Regions from separate parts of the Rummeliibacillus sp. NPDC094406 genome, predicted to be linked through region 1. Evidence: riboswitches for the same ligand, from Rfam matches in the RefSeq annotation. Region 1 holds a riboswitch; each other region holds the start of a gene.
What was found. A riboswitch is a leader RNA that binds a small molecule or an ion and turns the genes downstream of it on or off. The one in region 1 is predicted to bind S-adenosylmethionine.
Positions count from the first base shown of each region.

Region 2: linked by a shared signal. The riboswitch ahead of metA (homoserine O-acetyltransferase MetA) and the one ahead of ACIQ4I_RS15555 (methionine ABC transporter ATP-binding protein) in region 1 are both predicted to bind S-adenosylmethionine.
Region 3: linked by a shared signal. The riboswitch ahead of ACIQ4I_RS14635 (methionine ABC transporter ATP-binding protein) and the one ahead of ACIQ4I_RS15555 (methionine ABC transporter ATP-binding protein) in region 1 are both predicted to bind S-adenosylmethionine.
Region 4: linked by a shared signal. The riboswitch ahead of ACIQ4I_RS19875 (bifunctional homocysteine S-methyltransferase/methylenetetrahydrofolate reductase) and the one ahead of ACIQ4I_RS15555 (methionine ABC transporter ATP-binding protein) in region 1 are both predicted to bind S-adenosylmethionine.

Region 1 is NZ_JBIWGZ010000006.1:64,740-69,507, reverse strand. It holds gene ACIQ4I_RS15580 (acyl-CoA dehydrogenase family protein) at 1-325, shown strand, start outside; gene ACIQ4I_RS15575 (arsenate reductase family protein) at 451-807, shown strand; gene gcvH (glycine cleavage system protein GcvH) at 888-1,268, shown strand; gene ACIQ4I_RS15565 (toprim domain-containing protein) at 1,404-1,745, shown strand; gene ACIQ4I_RS15560 (thioredoxin family protein) at 1,758-2,066, shown strand; SAM riboswitch class I at 2,124-2,228, shown strand; gene ACIQ4I_RS15555 (methionine ABC transporter ATP-binding protein) at 2,633-3,658, shown strand; gene ACIQ4I_RS15550 (methionine ABC transporter permease) at 3,651-4,319, shown strand; gene ACIQ4I_RS15545 (MetQ/NlpA family ABC transporter substrate-binding protein) at 4,373-4,768, shown strand, end outside.
Region 2 is NZ_JBIWGZ010000001.1:234,866-239,633, reverse strand. It holds gene ACIQ4I_RS01100 (GTP-binding protein) at 1-1,928, opposite strand, end outside; gene metA (homoserine O-acetyltransferase MetA) at 2,442-3,350, opposite strand; SAM riboswitch class I at 3,430-3,535, opposite strand; gene ACIQ4I_RS01090 (methyl-accepting chemotaxis protein) at 3,750-4,768, opposite strand, start outside.
Region 3 is NZ_JBIWGZ010000005.1:172,712-177,479, forward strand. It holds gene ACIQ4I_RS14625 (MetQ/NlpA family ABC transporter substrate-binding protein) at 1-682, opposite strand, end outside; gene ACIQ4I_RS14630 (methionine ABC transporter permease) at 698-1,390, opposite strand; gene ACIQ4I_RS14635 (methionine ABC transporter ATP-binding protein) at 1,380-2,393, opposite strand; SAM riboswitch class I at 2,521-2,620, opposite strand; gene ACIQ4I_RS14640 (YolD-like family protein) at 2,730-3,065, opposite strand; gene ACIQ4I_RS14645 (Y-family DNA polymerase) at 3,354-4,610, opposite strand.
Region 4 is NZ_JBIWGZ010000011.1:31,629-36,396, reverse strand. It holds gene ACIQ4I_RS19885 (protoporphyrinogen oxidase) at 1-628, shown strand, start outside; gene ACIQ4I_RS19880 (class A sortase) at 786-1,448, shown strand; SAM riboswitch class I at 1,727-1,825, shown strand; gene ACIQ4I_RS19875 (bifunctional homocysteine S-methyltransferase/methylenetetrahydrofolate reductase) at 2,060-3,919, shown strand; gene metH (methionine synthase) at 3,900-4,768, shown strand, end outside.

The DNA.
Region 1 (4,768 bases):
AGAAATATTAGTCAATATTGCTAATATTGCAAATCAATTATTCGCGATGGAGTCAGTAGTTCTACGTACAGAAAAAGCAATTGCTCGTGATGGTTTCGATAAATCGGCACAAAAAGTCCTTTATACAGAAATCTTCGTACAAGAAGCATTTGCGGAAATTGAAAAAGAAGCGAAAGAAACAATTATTGGTTCGGTAGAAGGCGACGATGCACGTATGTTGTTATCTGCATTACGCAAACTTACACGCTTCACTCCATATAACTTGATTGCGAAAAAGCGTCAAGCATCTGTAAAACTTATTGCTTCAGAAAAATATACTGTCTAATGAATAAAATTTGAATAAAAAAGAGATATCCGGTCATTATAAATAGTGATCGGATTTCTTGCGTGTAAACGGAAGACTCTCTACAATTGAGTGAGAAAGAAATCCAGTTTAAAAGGAGCTTTTAGATGACGATTAAAATAATTCAATATCCAAAATGCACGACTTGTAGAAAAGCACAAGCTTGGCTAAAAGAAAATGACGTTGAATTCACTCTACAGCATATTGTAGAAGAAACCCCAACAAAAGAAGAACTGGCAAACTATTGGAAAATGAGTGGTTTACCATTAAAAAAATTCTTTAATACATCAGGGATGAAGTACCGTGAACTGCAATTAAAAGATCGCCTAAATGAAATGTCTGATGATGAACAGTTAGATTTACTTGCTTCAGATGGCATGTTAATAAAAAGACCGATTGTCACAGATGGTCAAAAAATAACATTGGGATTTAAAGAAAATGAATTTGAAAATACGTGGAAATAAGAGAATTGAATGACTTGTTTTTATATTAAGAATATGTCAAAATTGAAGTGTATATTAATACATATTTGGAGGGTTAATTGATGAGCATACCAGCAGAATTACGTTACTCAGAAGAACACGAATGGGTTAAAACAGAAGATGGCAAAGTACGCATTGGTATTACAGAATTTGCACAATCTGAACTTGGTGATATCGTATTCGTTGAACTACCTCAAGTAGGAGACGAATTAGTAGCAGATGAGCCATTTGGTAGTGTTGAATCTGTAAAAACAGTTTCAGAACTTTATGCACCAATTTCAGGTAAAGTTGTGGAAATCAACGAAGAATTAGAAGACAGCCCAGAATTCGTTAACGAATCTCCATATGAGAAAGCTTGGATGGTCGTTCTTGAACCTACTGATGCTTCTCAAATCGAAAAATTACTTACAGCTGAAAAATACGCAGAACTAATCGAAGAATAACGATACTAGTAAAAGCGCCACACTTTTGTGTTGGCGTTTTTATGTATATATGCCTTGATTTGGATAAAGTGAAACTTCCATCAGTGGGGGTATTACTGCCCGTTAATTCGGGATTAACTGTAAGGAGGAATCGGCATGTCTGACAAAGTGCTCATTGTTGAAGGCAGGCAAGATAAATTGCAAATCCAACCCCTATTAGCAGAAAATATTCCAATCCTTTGTACGAATGGGACAATTAGTGCGAGTAAATTAGAAGAGCTGATTTACCCCTACGAAGAATATGATTTATATGCATTTTTTGACGAAGATTATTCGGGTGACTGTTTACGTGCTTTAATGAAAAAAGAATATCCAGAAGCGTGTCATTTACGTACGCTTTCTTTATATAAGCAAGTAGAGGCCACGCCTAGAAAATATTTGGCTAGAATATTATTAGCTGCAGATTTCAAGATTCATCCAGTGTATCTTATAGAATAGGAATGACAATTTATGCAAGAATGGACAATAGAACAATGGGAGAATATGAAGGAAAGTGAGCAATTATGCGCATTTTATTTATACACCCCAATGTGTGGTACATGTATGGTCGCCTCCAAAATGATGGAAGTGGTGGATCAGACATTACCGGATATTCCAATGGGAAAAGCTAACTTAAATTATGTTGAACAAATAGCATATGATTACAAAATTGAAAGCGTCCCATGTTTACTGATTGCTGAAGACGGAAAAATTCGAGATAAGATTTATGCATTTCAATCCGTTTCTTATTTATTCGAAAAATTTCATAAAAAGGATTGACGATACTCACATAGAGTGGTAAAGTATCAAACATAAATTAAATAAATATTTAAGTCGCTCTTATTTAGAGAGGTGGAGGGAAGTGCCCTATGAAGCCCGGCAACCGTCACAGTGTGTGACACGGTGCCAATTCACGCAAAGTTTAACTTTGGAAGATGAGAGAACGGTTTTCGTATATTGTACGGTAGACCCTTCTGCGAATCTTGCAGAAGGGTCTTTTGTTCGTTGCAGGCAATTATGGTTGATTAGTAGTGGTGTGAAAATAGGCTCTACCCAATTTGTTGGGGTGTTCTCACAATTTAGCAAAATGCATGAATTTTAATAATAAAATTTTTTTATGCAAATTTGTTGAAGTGGAATCAGTGAAGACTCCTGCGGGAAAGCGAGCCAGGGAGACCCCACAGCGAGATTGTCTCTGCGACGAAGCTAGCGAAGCGATGCAGGAGCACAAGCGAGGAGGCTCGCCGGTTCGCCCACGGAAAGCGAAGCTGATTCCACTTCATGTTATAGCATATTTGTACTATAAAAAGTTGACATAGAATTTAATATAGAAGGTGGTTTTGACAATGATTCAACTAGAAAATGTAGTAAAGAAATACAAGACCGCTAATGGATCTCTAACTGCAGTTAATGATGTTAATTTATCAATAAATGATGGCGAGATTTTTGGCATTATCGGTTATAGTGGCGCAGGTAAAAGTACTATGATCCGTTTACTAAATGGTTTAGAAAAACCTTCATCAGGTACGGTTACAGTAAATGGACAGAATATTTCAGCGATTAAGGGAAAAAGCTTAAGAAATGCTCGTCATAAGATCAGTATGATATTCCAACACTTCAACTTATTATGGTCGAGAACGGTTGAGGAGAATATCGCTTTTCCACTAGAAATTGCAGGTATTAGTAAAGCAGAAAGAGAAAAGCGAGTGCTTGAATTAATAGAGTTAGTTGGTTTGAGAGGACGAGAAAAAGCGTATCCTTCACAACTTTCAGGCGGTCAAAAACAACGAGTAGGGATTGCTCGTGCATTAGCGAATAACCCAGAAGTGTTACTTTGTGATGAAGCGACTTCAGCGCTTGATCCCGAAACAACGGATGCCATTTTAGATTTACTTGTTAGTATCAATGAAAAACTTGGACTAACAATCGTTTTAATTACCCATGAAATGCATGTAATTCGCAAAATTTGTCACCGCGTTGCAGTGATGGAATCTGGGAAAATAGTAGAACAAGGTAATGTTTTAGAAGTTTTCCAATCTCCTAAAGCAGATGTTACGAAGAAATTCGTTTCTCAAGTGACAGAAACAGCGGGTCATAAGGAGTCGATTTCTCAGATGATTGACAATTATCCAAATGATCAACTAATTAAATTATTCTTTGTCGGTTCAAAAACAGAACAACCTGTCATTTCGCATCTCATTCGACAGTTTGGTGTAGATATTAATATCGTTCACGGGAATATCTCCCCTACAAAAAGCGGTCCATACGGTACATTAATTGTTCGAATTAAAGGAAGCGATGAAAATGTTGCAAAGGCTGTGCAATTTTTAGATGAGCAAGGTATTAAAACGGAGGTGATCAAGAATGCTTAATGATCTCTTTCCGAATGTAGATTGGGAACTAATGTGGGAAGCAACCAGAGAAACAATCTATATGACAACTGTTTCAACAGCTCTTACATTTATCATTGGATTATTACTAGGAATCTTGTTATTCCTTACAAGTCCAACACAACTTTGGGCCAATAAACTTGTTAACTTATTAACAGGCTCCGTTGTGAATATTTTCCGATCAATTCCATTTATCATTTTAGTTATTCTTTTAATTCCATTTACAGAATTTTTGTTAGGTTCTATTCGTGGGGCAAACGCAGCATTGCCAGCATTAATAATCGGTGCTGCTCCATTCTATGCTCGAATGGTTCTGATTGCTTTACGCGAAATTGATAAAGGTGTTATTGAAGCGGCACGTTCTATGGGTGCTAAAACTTGGACAATCATTTGGAAGGTTTTAATTCCAGAGTCATTACCAGCGTTAATTTCAGGTATTACCGTAACAGCTGTAGCATTAGTCGGTTACACGGCTATGGCGGGTGTAATTGGTGCAGGTGGTTTAGGGAATTTAGCGTTCATGGATGGCTTCCAACGAAGTCGTAACGATGTAACATTTGTCGCAACAGTATTAGTGTTAGTTATTGTATTTATCATTCAATTTATCGGAGACTTCATATCAGCGAAAACCGATAAACGATAATTTGGTGTATACGTTTTAACGTTCACATAAAGAAAAGAAAAGGGGCAAAAGACATGAAGAAACTTGTAGCAGGAATTCTAACAGCATCACTAGCATTTAGCTTAGCAGCTTGCGGAACTGGTGATAAATCAACTTCAAATGGTGATTCAAAAGAAACAAAATTAGTAGTAGGTGCTTCTAATGTACCGCACGCAGAAATCTTAGAAAAAGCAAAACCAATTCTAGAAAAAGAAGGCGTCGATTTAGAAATCGAAAAATACCAAGATTATATATTACCAAACAAAGACCTTGAAGCGGACCGTTTAGATGCAAACTTTTTCCAACATAAACCATATCTAGAACAACAAATTAAAGACAATGGCTATGACTTCGTTAGTGCAGGTGGAGTCCATATCGAACCAATCGGTATCTACTCTAAAAAATATAAATCTCTAGATAAACTTCCAGAT
Region 2 (4,768 bases), on a different contig from region 1:
GCTTCTGCTTTATCCCATGGCACCGGATAACCTTTTCCTTTTGCACAAAAAATGCTTGATGATGTGTATTCTGAATCTGCATTTTTGTTATATCCAATATTCTCAATTACTTCTTCTGTGTTATGGCAAGAATCATAGCCACTAAAGGTTAAAGAAAGTGCACCTTTCCCATTTGTATATGCTGCAAATGTGGTACTGTAATTCATAAAAGTAGAAACAGGTGCTCGACCTTTAATAATTACTTTTTCTTCTATTATACTAGGTGCTTCAAATTCCCCGCTTGCCTGTTGAATATCTGTCATCATGCGCCCAACAAACTCACTTGAAGCTTTCATTTTAAATGTATAATAAGGTTCTAAAAGTCTATTTTCAGCTTGTTCAAGACCTTGTCGAATGGCACGATATGTTGCTTCCCTGAAATCGCCACCTTCAGTATGCTTAATATGGGCTCGGCCAGTGACGAGAGTAAATTTAATATCTGTTATCGGAAATCCAGTTAAAAGCCCATGATGTTCTCTTTCAAAAATGTGCTGTTCAATTAATCGTTGGTGTCCTACTGATAAATCATCTGCATGACACATATTTTCAAATAAGATTCCAGTACCTTTTTTAGCTGGTTCCATGCGTAAATGCACTTCAGCATAATGCTTCAAAGGCTCAAAATGTCCATATCCTGTTACTGAATTATCGATTGTTTCCATATATAAAATTTGAGGGTTATCAAAATGAATTTGAAGTCCAAATCGTTCCTTTACAACTTCGACGAGCACTTCTAATTGAATAACACCCATAACATGGACATGAATTTCTTGGAATTTCTCGCTCCATAAAACATGCAGTGAAGGGTCTTCAGCATCCAGTAGTCTGAAATTAGCTAATACATCTTTTATATGTTCAGTTCCATCATTGACCACTTTGGATTGTAATGTAGGTACGAGTTCAAAGATTTGTTTAATTTCAGGATCAGTTCCTCCGATTACATCTCCAATTGTGGCTTGAGTGATGCCTGTTACTGCAAAAATTTCTCCAGCTGTTACTTCTTTCACAACCTCATATTGTTCCCCATTATATAGGCGAATCTCTGTTACTTTTTCAGAAATCTCACCAAAATGTAGTTCATCACGAACCTTTAACTTTCCTGTCATAGCCTTCATAAATGTAAATCTCTGTTTTTTATCATCATGCCGAATCTTAAAAACTTTTGCAGTAAAAGGAGCTTCACTATTAAAATTCGTTTGAGTTAGAGTCATAATCTGCTCAAAAAATTCAATGACCCCAATATCTTTTAATGCTGAGCCTTCAGCACAGGGGAATACCTCTCCTTTTATAATTAACTGTTGAAATTTTTGAAGAAACTGTTGATTATTTATATCTTGTTCCATATATTTTTCGAATAGTTCTTCATCTCTTTCAGCAATAAATTCAAGTATTTGATCTGAAATCGAATGGTCCGCTAGTTGATTTGTAATAGAAATAATGTTCTGTGATAATTCCTGCTGCATTTCTTCAATTACTCCAGCAACATTCGCACCCTCACGATCAGTTTTATTGATAAAAATAAAAGTAGGAATATTATATTTTCTAAGAAGTTGCCAAACTGTTTCTGTATGGCCCTCGACACCATCCACTGCACTGACAACAACGATTGCGTAATCCAATATTTGAATCGCTCTTTCCATTTCAGGAGAAAAATCGACATGCCCTGGTGTATCGATAATTGTATATGTATCATCCCCGATTACGATACGACCTTGCTCAGCAAAAACGGTAATCCCTCGTTCTCGTTCTATTGCATGATTATCTAAAAATGCATCTTTGTGATCGACACGTCCACGTTCTTTTATACTATTTGTATGATAGAGCAATTGTTCAGAAAAAGTAGTTTTCCCTGCGTCAACATGTGCTAAAACACCAATTGTTTTAAACATAATGATTTCCTCATTTCTTACATCCATTACAACTATTATAGCAAATCATCATAGATACTTATGTAATTGGGCATGAAAAACCGCTGAAAGATATTGAATTCTACTCAGCGGTAAACTATTATTTTGTAGCAAATTGAACAGAATTCTTTGGATTTTTATCAAAAATTTAATTTAAAAACACGCTTGATGATTATCCAGATTTCCCTATAAAAAATGTATGATCAACCGATTTCCGCTACGGATTGCTCGCTTTCCTGCGGGCGTGCGCTGAGCCGCTTCCTTCGCTACGCTACGTGCAGGGTCTCAGCTACCACGCTTTTCCCGCGGGAGTCGAGCAATCCTCCGCTACAATCAATAAACAATGAAATTCAAGCACCTTGAAAGTTAGATTTCAGAAGAATATTCTTCCTACTTTATACTAATCTACACGCTTGATGTATAAACTCTTTTGATACAATGTTCAACTTTCTAAATTATGAATCCACATGGCTACTATAACTATTAATGAATTCATTATTCCCATTCATATGGTGTTTCTTGGTAAACATAGTAGTTTAACCAATTTGAAAATAATAGATGTGTATGTGAACGCCATATATTTAATGGTGTTTTTGTAGGATCATCATTCGGGAAGTAATGTTCTGGAACGGCAATATCTAAACCCTTTGCAACATCTCGTTCGTATTCTTCCTTCAATGTGTCTGCATCATATTCTAAATGTCCAGTCACCATTATTAATTTTTCATCGTTTGAAATGGCCATAAATAGCCCTGCTTCATCTGAAGCTGATAATACAGTTAAATCTGGATGTGCTTCAACTTCTTCAAGCGAAACGGAAGTGTTCCGTGAATGGGGTGCTGTAAATACATCATTAAAACCTCTTAACAATTTGATTGTTGAATCATTCACAGTATGTTGATAAATTCCCGAACATTTTTCTGGTAATGGAAACTTTCCAATTCCAAAGTGATGATAAAGCGCTGCTTGTGCCCCCCAACAGATATGCAATACGGAGGTAACATTTGATTTTGACCAATCCATTATCGCTTGAATCTCATCCCAAAAGTCGACGTCTTCAAATTCCATTAGTTCGATTGGTGCCCCGGTAATAATAAGACCATCAAATCTTCGATGTTTTACTTCTTCATAAGTTGTGTAGAATGTTTCTAAATGAGATTTGCTAACATTTTTTGATTCATGTGTTGCAGTGTTTAAAAACGTAACATTTGTTTGTAAAGGTGTGTTTCCTAGTAATCTAAGAAGCTGTAATTCTGTTTTCTCTTTTTGAGGCATTAAATTTAAGATTGCAATATTTAAAGGACGTATATTTTGGCTATTTGAACGATCCTCATCCATTACGAAGATTTTTTCTTTCTTTAAAAGTTCTGTGGCAGGTAGATCTTTTGGAATATTAATTGGCATTCGTGAACACTCCTTTTCATAATAAAATAAAAACCTCTTTTCTATGATAAGAAAAGAGGTTTAAAATCTGGGCTTCTTTTTCTTATCTTCCAAGACGAATGTCTTGTAGGACTTAGCACCTTTCTGCAATGCAGAGGTTGCTGAAGCTTCGTCGGGCCATTTCCCTCAGCTTCTCTTGATAAGAGTTATGTAATTAATGTAATCCTAACATGTTAACATTATTAATGCAAACTTTTCTGAAAATTAAATTTCAAAAATAAACGTTGATTTATAAAGGTTACCAAACACATTAATTTTATAGGTATTGAGATTTCACACACAATTTAAGTAATAAACCCAAATGTTAGACTTAAACATTTGGGTTTTCAAGTCAATTTTAATAACCTTTTTATTAATGTATTAATCTATATTAAATTTTTTAACGGCTTTTGAAAGATTTTCACTTAATTGAGTTAAGTTTTCAGCAGATACAGAAATCGATTCGATCGCATTTAGTTGTTCTGTTGAAGAGGCGCTTACTTCTTCACATGCTGCTGCTGTTTCTTCAGAAGTTGCTGCCATTAGTTGAATAATATCAACTACTTCATCTTTAAAATTCGTTACTTCCAATACATCTTTAGAAACTTCAGAGATTGATTCTTCAAGACGAAGAACTAGATTCGAAATATTACCAAAAGTTTCACTTGTGATTTCTACCACTTCATTTTGTGTATGGAAAGTTTTTTTGGTTGCTAACATTTGATCTGTTACTAGTTTTGATTCTAATTGTAATGCATTGACAGTTTCTCGAACCTCTTCAGTTGCCGTTGCTGATTGCTTTGCTAATTTTCGAACTTCTTCTGCTACGACAGCAAAGCCTTTTCCGTGTTCTCCTGCTCTTGCTGCTTCAATACTAGCATTAAGAGCCAATAAATTTGTTTGATTTGAAATATCCATTATTGTTTGCATAACACTATTTATTGAGTTGATTTTACTTTCCAAAGCTAAAATTACCTTTGCCATTTCTGACATACTATTTTCCGACTCAGCGAATGTGGATTGTAATTTATTTATTTGCTTTTGGCCGCCTTTATTTACTTGTTGCGCTTCTTCTGCGATAACCTTCATGCCAATAGATTTTTCGTGAATATCATTAATTTGGATGCTTAACGAATTTGCATGTTCGCCCGCAGTTTCTGCACGACCCGCAGAATTACTTGCACCTTCAGCAATTTCACCTATAGCAGCTGTAACTTCTTCACTTGAAGCATTGGTCTCCTCAGCTAAAGCGTTTAATCTGATCGAGTTATCATTCACTTCAAAAGATGAATCTTTTACAACTCGTATAATTGAACTCATATTTTCTGTCATTTTGTTGAAATCTTCAGACAGCTGACCTACTTCATCATTGCCTTTGTATCTTGAGCGAACGGTTAAAT
Region 3 (4,768 bases), on a different contig from region 1:
GCATGTTTTCAAGGAATACAGCATCTTGTAAATTCATACCTGCTGCTAATGCGAAGTTACCTGGTACCCCGACAAGATCTGCACTTTCAACAGCACGTGGCAAACCAGCTGCTTCAATTTCTTGGAATTTTAAGTTTTTAGGGTTTTCTCTAATGTCTTTTGTTGAAGCTTTTAATTGATCGATTTTATCGTTAATTTTAATTAGCCCTTGCTCTTGTAAAGACTTCAATGTACGCGCTTCATTTGATGGGTCATTTGCGATTGCTACTGTTGAACCATTTTTGATATCATCTACTGTTTTGTATTTTTTAGAGAAGAAGCCCATTGGTGCAGTTGGTACGATGATTAATGGTTTTAATTTTGTACCGTTTTCTTTGTTGAAGTTTTCTAGATACACTGAGTGTTGAAATAAGTTTGCATCAATAGCACCTGAATCTAACGCTTTGTTTGGTTGAATATAGTCACTAAATTCTACTACTTCAACTTTATAACCTTTTTTCTCAAGTCCAGGAACGATTGCTTTTTTCAACATATCACTGTATGGACCCGCTGTTGCACCAATTTTAATATTTTTTGTTTCTGTAGCCTTATCTGTGTCCTTTTTTGCTTTATCTCCACCACCACATGCAGCTAAAGTTGTTGCTAATACTAAAGTTAATAATCCGAGTAAAATTTTCTTCATTGTAAAACCTCCTATTTATCTTTTATCTACTGCTTTTGCTATTGCATCGCCCGCTAATTGAATGATTTGGACGATCACAATTAAAATAACGACTGTTGCAATCATGATCGTGTTGTCATATCGGTAATAACCAAAACGGATTGCTAAGTCACCGATACCACCTCCGCCGATAATTCCAGCCATCGCTGAGTATGCTACTAAACTAATAATCGTCATTGTAATTCCTTGAATGACTCCTGATTTTGCTTCAGGAAGTAATACGTCTTTAATAATCATCCAGCGTGTTGCTCCAACAGCAATGGACGCTTCGATGACGCCTTTATCAATTTCACGAAGAGATGTTTCAACAAGTCTCGCGAAAAATGGTATCGCTGCAACAGATAGAGAAACACTTGCTGCGATTGGACCAATCGTATCGCCAACAATTATCTTTGTAAGTGGGAATAGTGCTACTAAAAGGATGATGTATGGAATCGAACGAATGAGGTTGACGATAAAACCAACAACTATATTAACGAACCGATTACCCAGTAACCCTGGCTTGCTGGTAGAAAATAATCCTTTACTTGTAATGAATAATAATAATCCGAGTGGCAAACCAATGATTAATGCAATCGCTAAAGAAATTCCCACCATTTGAAGTGTTTGACCAAACGCTTTCCAAATATCTGGTAACATTTCAGCAAAATGACTTGGATCAAATAACATAGTCTAACACCTCCACTGTTACTCCTCGACTTTCCATATAGGAAATCGAACGGTTTATATCTTCTACTCGTCCGTTCAGCTCCATGAGGAAAATGCCAAGCGGTCTTTCTTGAATATATTCGATTGTGCCATGAAGGAAGTTCCCTTGTACCTCGAATTGCTGAAGCATATCTGAAATAACGCCCTCACCTGCTACATCACCCTTGAACAAGATCTTTACAACCTGCCCTTTGACGTTTTGTATAATCACCTGTGGAATGTCAAATGATACAACACTGCTAATGAATTCTTGTGTTAATGGCTTTTCTGGATTTGCGAAGATGTCATAAACAGAGCCTTCTTCAATCACTTTACCGTCCTGCATAATGGCCATACGATCACAAATTTCTTTCACAACATCCATTTCATGCGTTATAAGAATAATCGTAATGCCCAGCTCACGATTAATTTTCTTCAATAATCGTAAAATGGATGTTGTTGTCGTTGGATCAAGTGCTGATGTGGCCTCATCACAAAGTAATACTGAAGGGTTATTTGCTAGCGCTCTTGCGATACCTACACGTTGCTTTTGCCCTCCACTTAGCTGCGCTGGAAATACATCTTTTTTATCTGCCAACCCCACCATATTAAGTAATTCTTCAACTCGTTTATTTCGTTCTTCCTTCGGTGTTTTCGCAGCTTTCAATGCAAATTCAATATTTTCTCCAACTGTTTTTTGGCTAATTAAATAAAAATGCTGGAAGATCATACCGATTTTCAAACGTGCTTGGCGAAGCTGTTCGCCTTTTAACTTTGTTAAATCTTGTCCATCAATTAATATCCGACCATCCGTTGGTTGTTCCAATAAATTAATACAGCGTAATAAGGAACTTTTTCCTGCCCCAGAGTAACCAACAATACCAAATATCTCTCCATCTCCAATTGTCAAAGAAACATGATCTACACCGGTTACCGTTTTCCTTTTTACTTTGTAAACTTTCGATACATTTTGTATTTCCAGCATATACATCCCTCTATTCCTCGTTAAATTACTATTGCAAAAAAATTCAATTATTCCTATCGACAAACTATGTATTTTTACTAAAAAAGATACATCTCTCAACTGAAAGATGTATCTTATAATCGACGTTCATTTATCTTTCAGAATTAAATTCTGTAGGAATTAGCACCTTCCCTAACGGGGGTTGCTGGACTTCACAGGGCCTATCCCTCAGTCGCTCTTGATAAATTCCATTTATTAAGTTGTAAGTTTATGATAATCATATTATTTCCTTTTACGTCATTTGTCAATGAATTTTTAGAAAAAATCAACTATTTTAAAATATCTTTATTTTTCATTTTATGCAAGAACCTTTATATGGAGAATGACTTCTACATCAATCCAATTATTTGTACGTTGTGTGGTGTCGTATAAACAAAGCTTTTTTTCTTCGCCTTTGAGTTCCGTAATGACACCTCTATTTTGAGTACTTGCTCGCTGATGCCAAACTTCTAGTAATACTTCTTTCTTGCCGTAATAAGCTTGCATTAGTTCTTCTTCTAATGCTTGCAATGTCCATTCATCAAATGCAGGTTTTGCAATCTGCTGTGTCTCCTGTTGCCAAATTCTTAGCCTTTGCACATGTTCTGGTAGCATCATCGCAGTCCACTTTATATTCCCTCGATCACGTATCAAGCTGATATCTCCTTTACAAATTCATTTGGTCTGCATAATTTTATGCTAAGGCTTTGTTTAACAATACTGTTGATATTTCATCAGTTTTGCTTTCATCGTGGACGCTTTCCGTTCTAGTAAGATTCATTAAATAATCAACAATATCCTATAACAGAGCCTATGCTAAAGATCTTTCCCCTGTTTTCAGTTATCCACAGCTGAGTTATCCACACTAACTTCCCTTTTTGCATATTACATTCACTTAGATGCATAATCCGTTTGTTTTCCAGATGCATAAATATACAGTTTCTATTTTTTATGTCCGCCGAGTAATTTGGAGCGCTTAATCGCCGTGCCTGCGTCTGTATAAGATACAGCCCGTAATACTGCTGAAGAACCATAGTTAGTGCGAAGCTGGTCCATCGTGGCACCAAGTTTACGACGCCTCCAACGAGTTGCATCAAAAAAGCTGAGCTGCATGGAATTTTCTGATTCTAGTTTTGTAATACTGATACTAATTTGCCGTACAGGACGTTCATTGTATTGTTCATTTAATATTTGTTGGCAAACACGATAAATGACCATTGTATCGTTGGTTGCTTCATCAATTGTGCGCGAACGTTGGAAACCTCCTCCAAAGGCATTTTTGCTATAAGAAATTCCCAGTGTAATGGTACGTCCTACTTTATAAGCTTCCCGTGCTCTTCTTGCCACATCCTCACACATTTCAAGAAGAACCGCTAACACTTCCTTTTTGGTGTTGTAATCTCGCATCAATATTTGACTTTTTCCATAACTAATTTGACCTTCTATCAGTGGTGCTTCACCTACTTTTGATAAATCGACGCCCCGAGCATGATAGTATAGCTGATTGCCCATAATACCGAAATGCTTTTCGAGTGTTGCTAAATCAGCATGAGCTAAATCACCAACAGAGAAAATCCCCATATTATTAAGCGTTCGTTCTGTTCGATGTCCAATTCCCCACATCTTCGATAAAGGTGTAACTGGCCACAGTTTTTTTTCCACGTCTTCATAATCCCATTTGGCAAAGCCTGTTTTTTTCGCATCTAAATCGAGTGCAAGTTTTGCTAACAGCATATTCGGTCCCATGCCAACTGTACTTGTAATTTCAAATTGTCGATAAAGTTCATCTTGAATTTGGTGTGCTGTTTCTACTGGATCTCCCCACAGTTTTTCGGTACCAGTAAGGTCGACAAAACTTTCGTCAATGCTATATACATGAATAGCTTCCTTCGGTACATAACTATTCAATAGCTTGGTAATTTCAACCGACATACGAACAAAATATTCCATCTTCGGTTCAAATAAATGAATATCTGGATGCTTCGGTATTTCATATAGTCGTGTTCCTGTTTTCACTTGAAATCGTTGCTTCATAATTGGAGAAGCAGCTAGAACAATACTCCCTTTTTGCTGAAAGTTTCCTACAACTGCAATCGCCTCTTTTTCAACATCTAAATGAGCCCACGATGCCATACAGCTAGCATAAAAACATCGCATATCTACACACATAACCGACCTTCTCGGCAGATTTTCATACAGCACAGCACACCTCCATAAGGAACATTTGTTCTTATTTTAAAATGAGATAAGTGAGATGACAAGTAGGAAGTCGTACTTTACCAATAAACGACAATGTTTTTGTTATAAGTATCCTGTGAAGTAATTTTTTATATGACCTATGTTATATATATGTTGCT
Region 4 (4,768 bases), on a different contig from region 1:
CGATCAATTCATTTGCTCATTTGATAACCATGAAGATATTACAGCTGATTTTGTTGTGCTATCAACTCCTCATGCTGTGACGAGTAACATTTTAGAAGACGAAGCAGTCGAAGAAGAACTAAATACAATTCATAACGCATCTATTATTACCATCTATGTAGGATTTAATATACCTGATGAAAACTTACCAGCAGATGGCACAGGCTATATTGTTTCTGAAAATAGTGATGTGAAATGTAATGCTTGCACATGGACGAGTCGGAAATGGAAACATACATCTAAATCAGGTAATTTACTGGTGCGCATGTTCTATAAGAATGCAAATCCATTGTTTAATGAGTTACAGAAACTAAGCGAAGAAGAGTTAACAGCAATCGCATTAGATGATATAAAAAAATCATTGAATGTAGATGGGGAACCAGCTACTGTTAATATAACCAAATGGAATGACTTGATGCCGGTCTATGGCATGGGACATGCTGATATAGTAAAATCTCTAAATCAACAACTAGAGGAAAAGTATCCAAATCTTATTTTAGCAGGTTGCTCATACTATGGCGTTGGTATTGGTAACTGTATTCAAAATGGTCAAGATACAGCAGAGAAAATTATAAAGCAACTAAAATAGTGCTGAATTATTAATACTTGCGCAATCTGAATCAATTTCATAATGAAAAATCTAATTAACCAAGAGGGGGAATCTGCTTCTCTTGGTTTTAAATTTGTAAAAACAGTTGTAGCTATGTAATATGAGAAGACAAGAGAATATGAAAGAGGTTAATAAGATGATGAGAAAATTAAGTCTAGTACTAGGTATTTTATTTCTATTTGCTGGACTCGTATTAATTTTTCAAAAACCAATAATGGGCTATCTTGTTGCCAATATGTCTGATGAAACCATTCAAAAGTCTAGTATTGAAAAAGCCAAAGTAGCCACTGATACAACTTTCGATTTTAATGAAGTGAAGAATATTAGTTTACAAGATGTGATCAATGCACAAACCAAAAAGAAAGATGTCCATGCAATTGGTGCAATAAGTGTACCAGATATTACTATGCAACTTCCGATTGTCTATGGTATTTCAAATGTAAACTTAACAATCGGTGCAGGAACGATGAAAGCAGATCAAACGATGGGGCAGGGTAACTACGCTTTAGCAGGACATAATATGAACAACGATAAAACACTGTTCAGCCCATTAACAAGAGCAAAAAAAGGTATGAAGATATATATAACGGATTTCAAAAATATATATGAATATAAAATTTCAGATATGTTTATCGTTAAGCCAACACAAGTTGAAGTAATTCAAGACCAAGCAGATGAAAAGCTAATTACACTTGTAACTTGCAACTATAATGGTGAGAAACGCATGATTGTTCGTGGAATGTTCATTAAAAAACTCCCCTATTCAGACAACAAAAACTATTTTAAGATAAGTAAATAATTTTAGAACTCATTTTAATAATAGCCTATGTTAAGTTGAATTACTCTGTTGATAAACGTGAAAGCGGCCTCGCTTTCCCGCAGGAGCCTATGCCATGGTACTTCAAAAAAGATAAATAGAGCCTAATAATAAAAAAACGAAATTCATATGAATTTCGTTTTTTGTTTTGATTATAAGATTTTATTGAAAAAGTTTTCAAACTATTTTCTTATATTGGCTTGACGCAAACTCTGTAAAGGAGTATGATTCTTTTAATTATTCTAACAATTTAATAGTGATTCTTATCAAGAGAAGCCGAGGGACTGGCCCGATGACGCTTCAGCAACCAGCCGAATGGTCAGGTGCTAATTCCAGAGGAGTAATCCTGTAGATAAGAAGGAACATATATCATGAAACGAAACCCTTCTTATTTTTTTTGTAAGAAGGGTTTTTTATTTGACTATGTTATAGGCTATTGTTGGTTTTTTTAATGCATCTTACATGAGCGAAAGGCGGCGATTCCAGCGGAAAGCGTCTGCCTGTAGCAAAACGGATGGAATACCAACAGTATTATTAAATAGCATTTATTTTTAACCGAATCGGGCTACTTAGAAATAGAAAGGATGGACTGTATGGGATTTTTAGAAAAACTTCAATCGCAAGTATTAACAGCTGATGGTGCAATGGGGACATTATTATATTCGTATGGAATTGATTATTGCTATGAGGAGTTAAATGTCAAAAAGCCTGAAGTTATCGAAAATATACATCAACAATACATTGATGCTGGAGCAGATATTATTCAAACAAATACTTATACTGCGAATGCCATCAAGCTTGAGCGGTATGGTTTAGAAAATTCGGCAAAGGTATTAAACGAAAGTGCCATTCAAATTGCTAAAAAAGTTGCTTCAAAAGAGGGACAGTTTGTACTAGGAACTATTGGAGGCATTCGCGGAGTACGTAAAAGTGATGCGACATTAGAAGAAATCATTCAGTCATTGGATGAGCAGGCAGGATACTTGCTCGCTGGTGATCCAGACGGTCTGTTGCTAGAGACCTATTATGACTTTGAAGAATTAACTGCAGCTGTGAAGCATTTACGTAAAATAACGGATATACCGATTATTTCTCAAGTATCTATGCATGAACCAGGTATTTTACAAAATGGCTTGCTATTAAATGATGCCCTTCATCAATTAGAAATGATTGGTGCAGATATCGTTGGCGTCAATTGCCGGCTAGGTCCTCACCACACAATCCAAGCTTTTGAAGATGTTGAACTCCCAACAAAGGCATTCCTTTCTGCATACCCAAACGCTAGTTTACTAGATGTTGAGGATGGGAAAATTTTTTATGAATCAGAAGCAGACTACTTTGGCCGTTCAGCGGTCCTATTGCGAGATCAAGGAGTTCGATTAATCGGTGGTTGTTGTGGTACGACACCAAAGCACATTGAAGCTGTGAAAAAACGCTTAGCGGATTTACCACCAATTCAGCAAAAAGTGGTCAAACATAAAGAAGTTATCAAGATTAAAGAGGCAGCAAAAAACAGCTATGAACCCCTTCATGAAAAGGCAAAAAAAGAGCGCTCTATTATTGTAGAGCTAGATACTCCAAGACATCTAGAGGTTGAGAAATTTATAGAGGGCTCAAAAGTTCTATATGAAGCCGGCGTTGATGCAGTTACAATGGCGGATAACTCACTTGCTTCTCCACGTATAAGTAATATGGCAATGGGGGCCATTTTAAAGTTAGATCATCATGTTCGACCACTTGCTCACATTACTTGCCGTGATCGGAATTTAATTGGCTTACAATCGCATTTGATGGGCTTAAGCGCGCTGGGTATCCACGATATTTTAGCTGTCACGGGTGATCCAACAAAAGTAGGGGATTTTCCAGGTGCAACAAGTGTCTATGATGTTTCAAGCTTGGAACTTTTGGAACTCATCAAAAAGTTAAATGAAGGTATATCCTTTTCAGGAAAACCACTACGAAAAAAAGCGAATTTCTCTGTCGCAGCAGCTTTCAATCCAAATGTTCGAGTAGTAGAACGTGCTGTAGGTCGTTTAGAGAAAAAAATAGAAGCTGGAGCAGACTACTTTATCACACAGCCAGTTTATAGTAAGGAAAAAATTATTGAAGTTTATGAAGCAACGAAACATTTAGATACACCTATTTTCATCGGCATTATGCCACTAACTAGCTTAAGAAATTCTGAATTTTTGCACCATGAAGTACCGGGTATCAAGCTTTCAGAAGATGTATTAAAACGTATGCGAGCGACAGGCGAAGATAAAGAGGCAGCAAAAGCAGAAGGTCTAACTATTGCGAAAGAGTTAATCGATACAGCTGCTGAATTGTTCAATGGCATTTACTTAATCACGCCATTTATGCGTTATGATATGTCGATTGAATTGATCGAGTATATTCGTGAACTAGACCACAAGAGAGAGGAAGAAACCAACTATGCCAAAGCATCTCATTGAAGAACGACTCGAAAATCATATATTAGTGCTAGATGGTGCCATGGGGACAATGTTACAAAATGCAAATTTGACTGCAGATGATTTTGGTGGAGAAGAGTATGAGGGATGTAATGAATATTTGAATGTCACACGTCCGGATGTTGTTGAAGCTATTCACCGTGCGTACCTCGTAGCAGGTTCAGATGTCATTAGTACAAATTCATTTGGCGGTACACCTATTGTTTTAAATGAATATAATCTTGGGAGTAGAGCAGAGGAAATAAATAAAAAAGCTGTTGAAATTGCAAAAAAAGTTGCAAGTGAATATTCTACACCTGAGTGGCCGCGTTTTGTTGCAGGAGCAATCGGACCAACTACGAAAACTTTATCTGTTACTGGTGGCATTACCTTTGATGAATTAAAGCGTGATTTCTATGTACAGGCGAAGGGATTAATAGAAGGAGGCGCGGATGTTTTATTACTTGAAACGAGCCAAGATATGTTAAATGTCAAAGCAGGCACGCTCGGTATTAAGCAAGCTTTCGAAGAGTTGCATAAAACAATACCAGTCATGATTTCTGGAACAATTGAACCGATGGGGACTACACTTGCTGGTCAAGGTATTGAAGCTTTCTATATTTCAATTGAGCATATTAAACCTCTATCGGTAGGTTTGAACTGTGCAACAGGTCCTGAATTTATGACAGACCACTTACGTTCATTATCAGAAATCGCTACAAGTTATATCAGTTGTTATCCAAATGCAGGATTACCGGATGAAGAAGGGCATTATCACGAAACACCCGCATCATTATCTAAAAAGCTTGCTGGTTTTGCGGAGAAAGGGTGGCTGAACTTTGTAGGAGGATG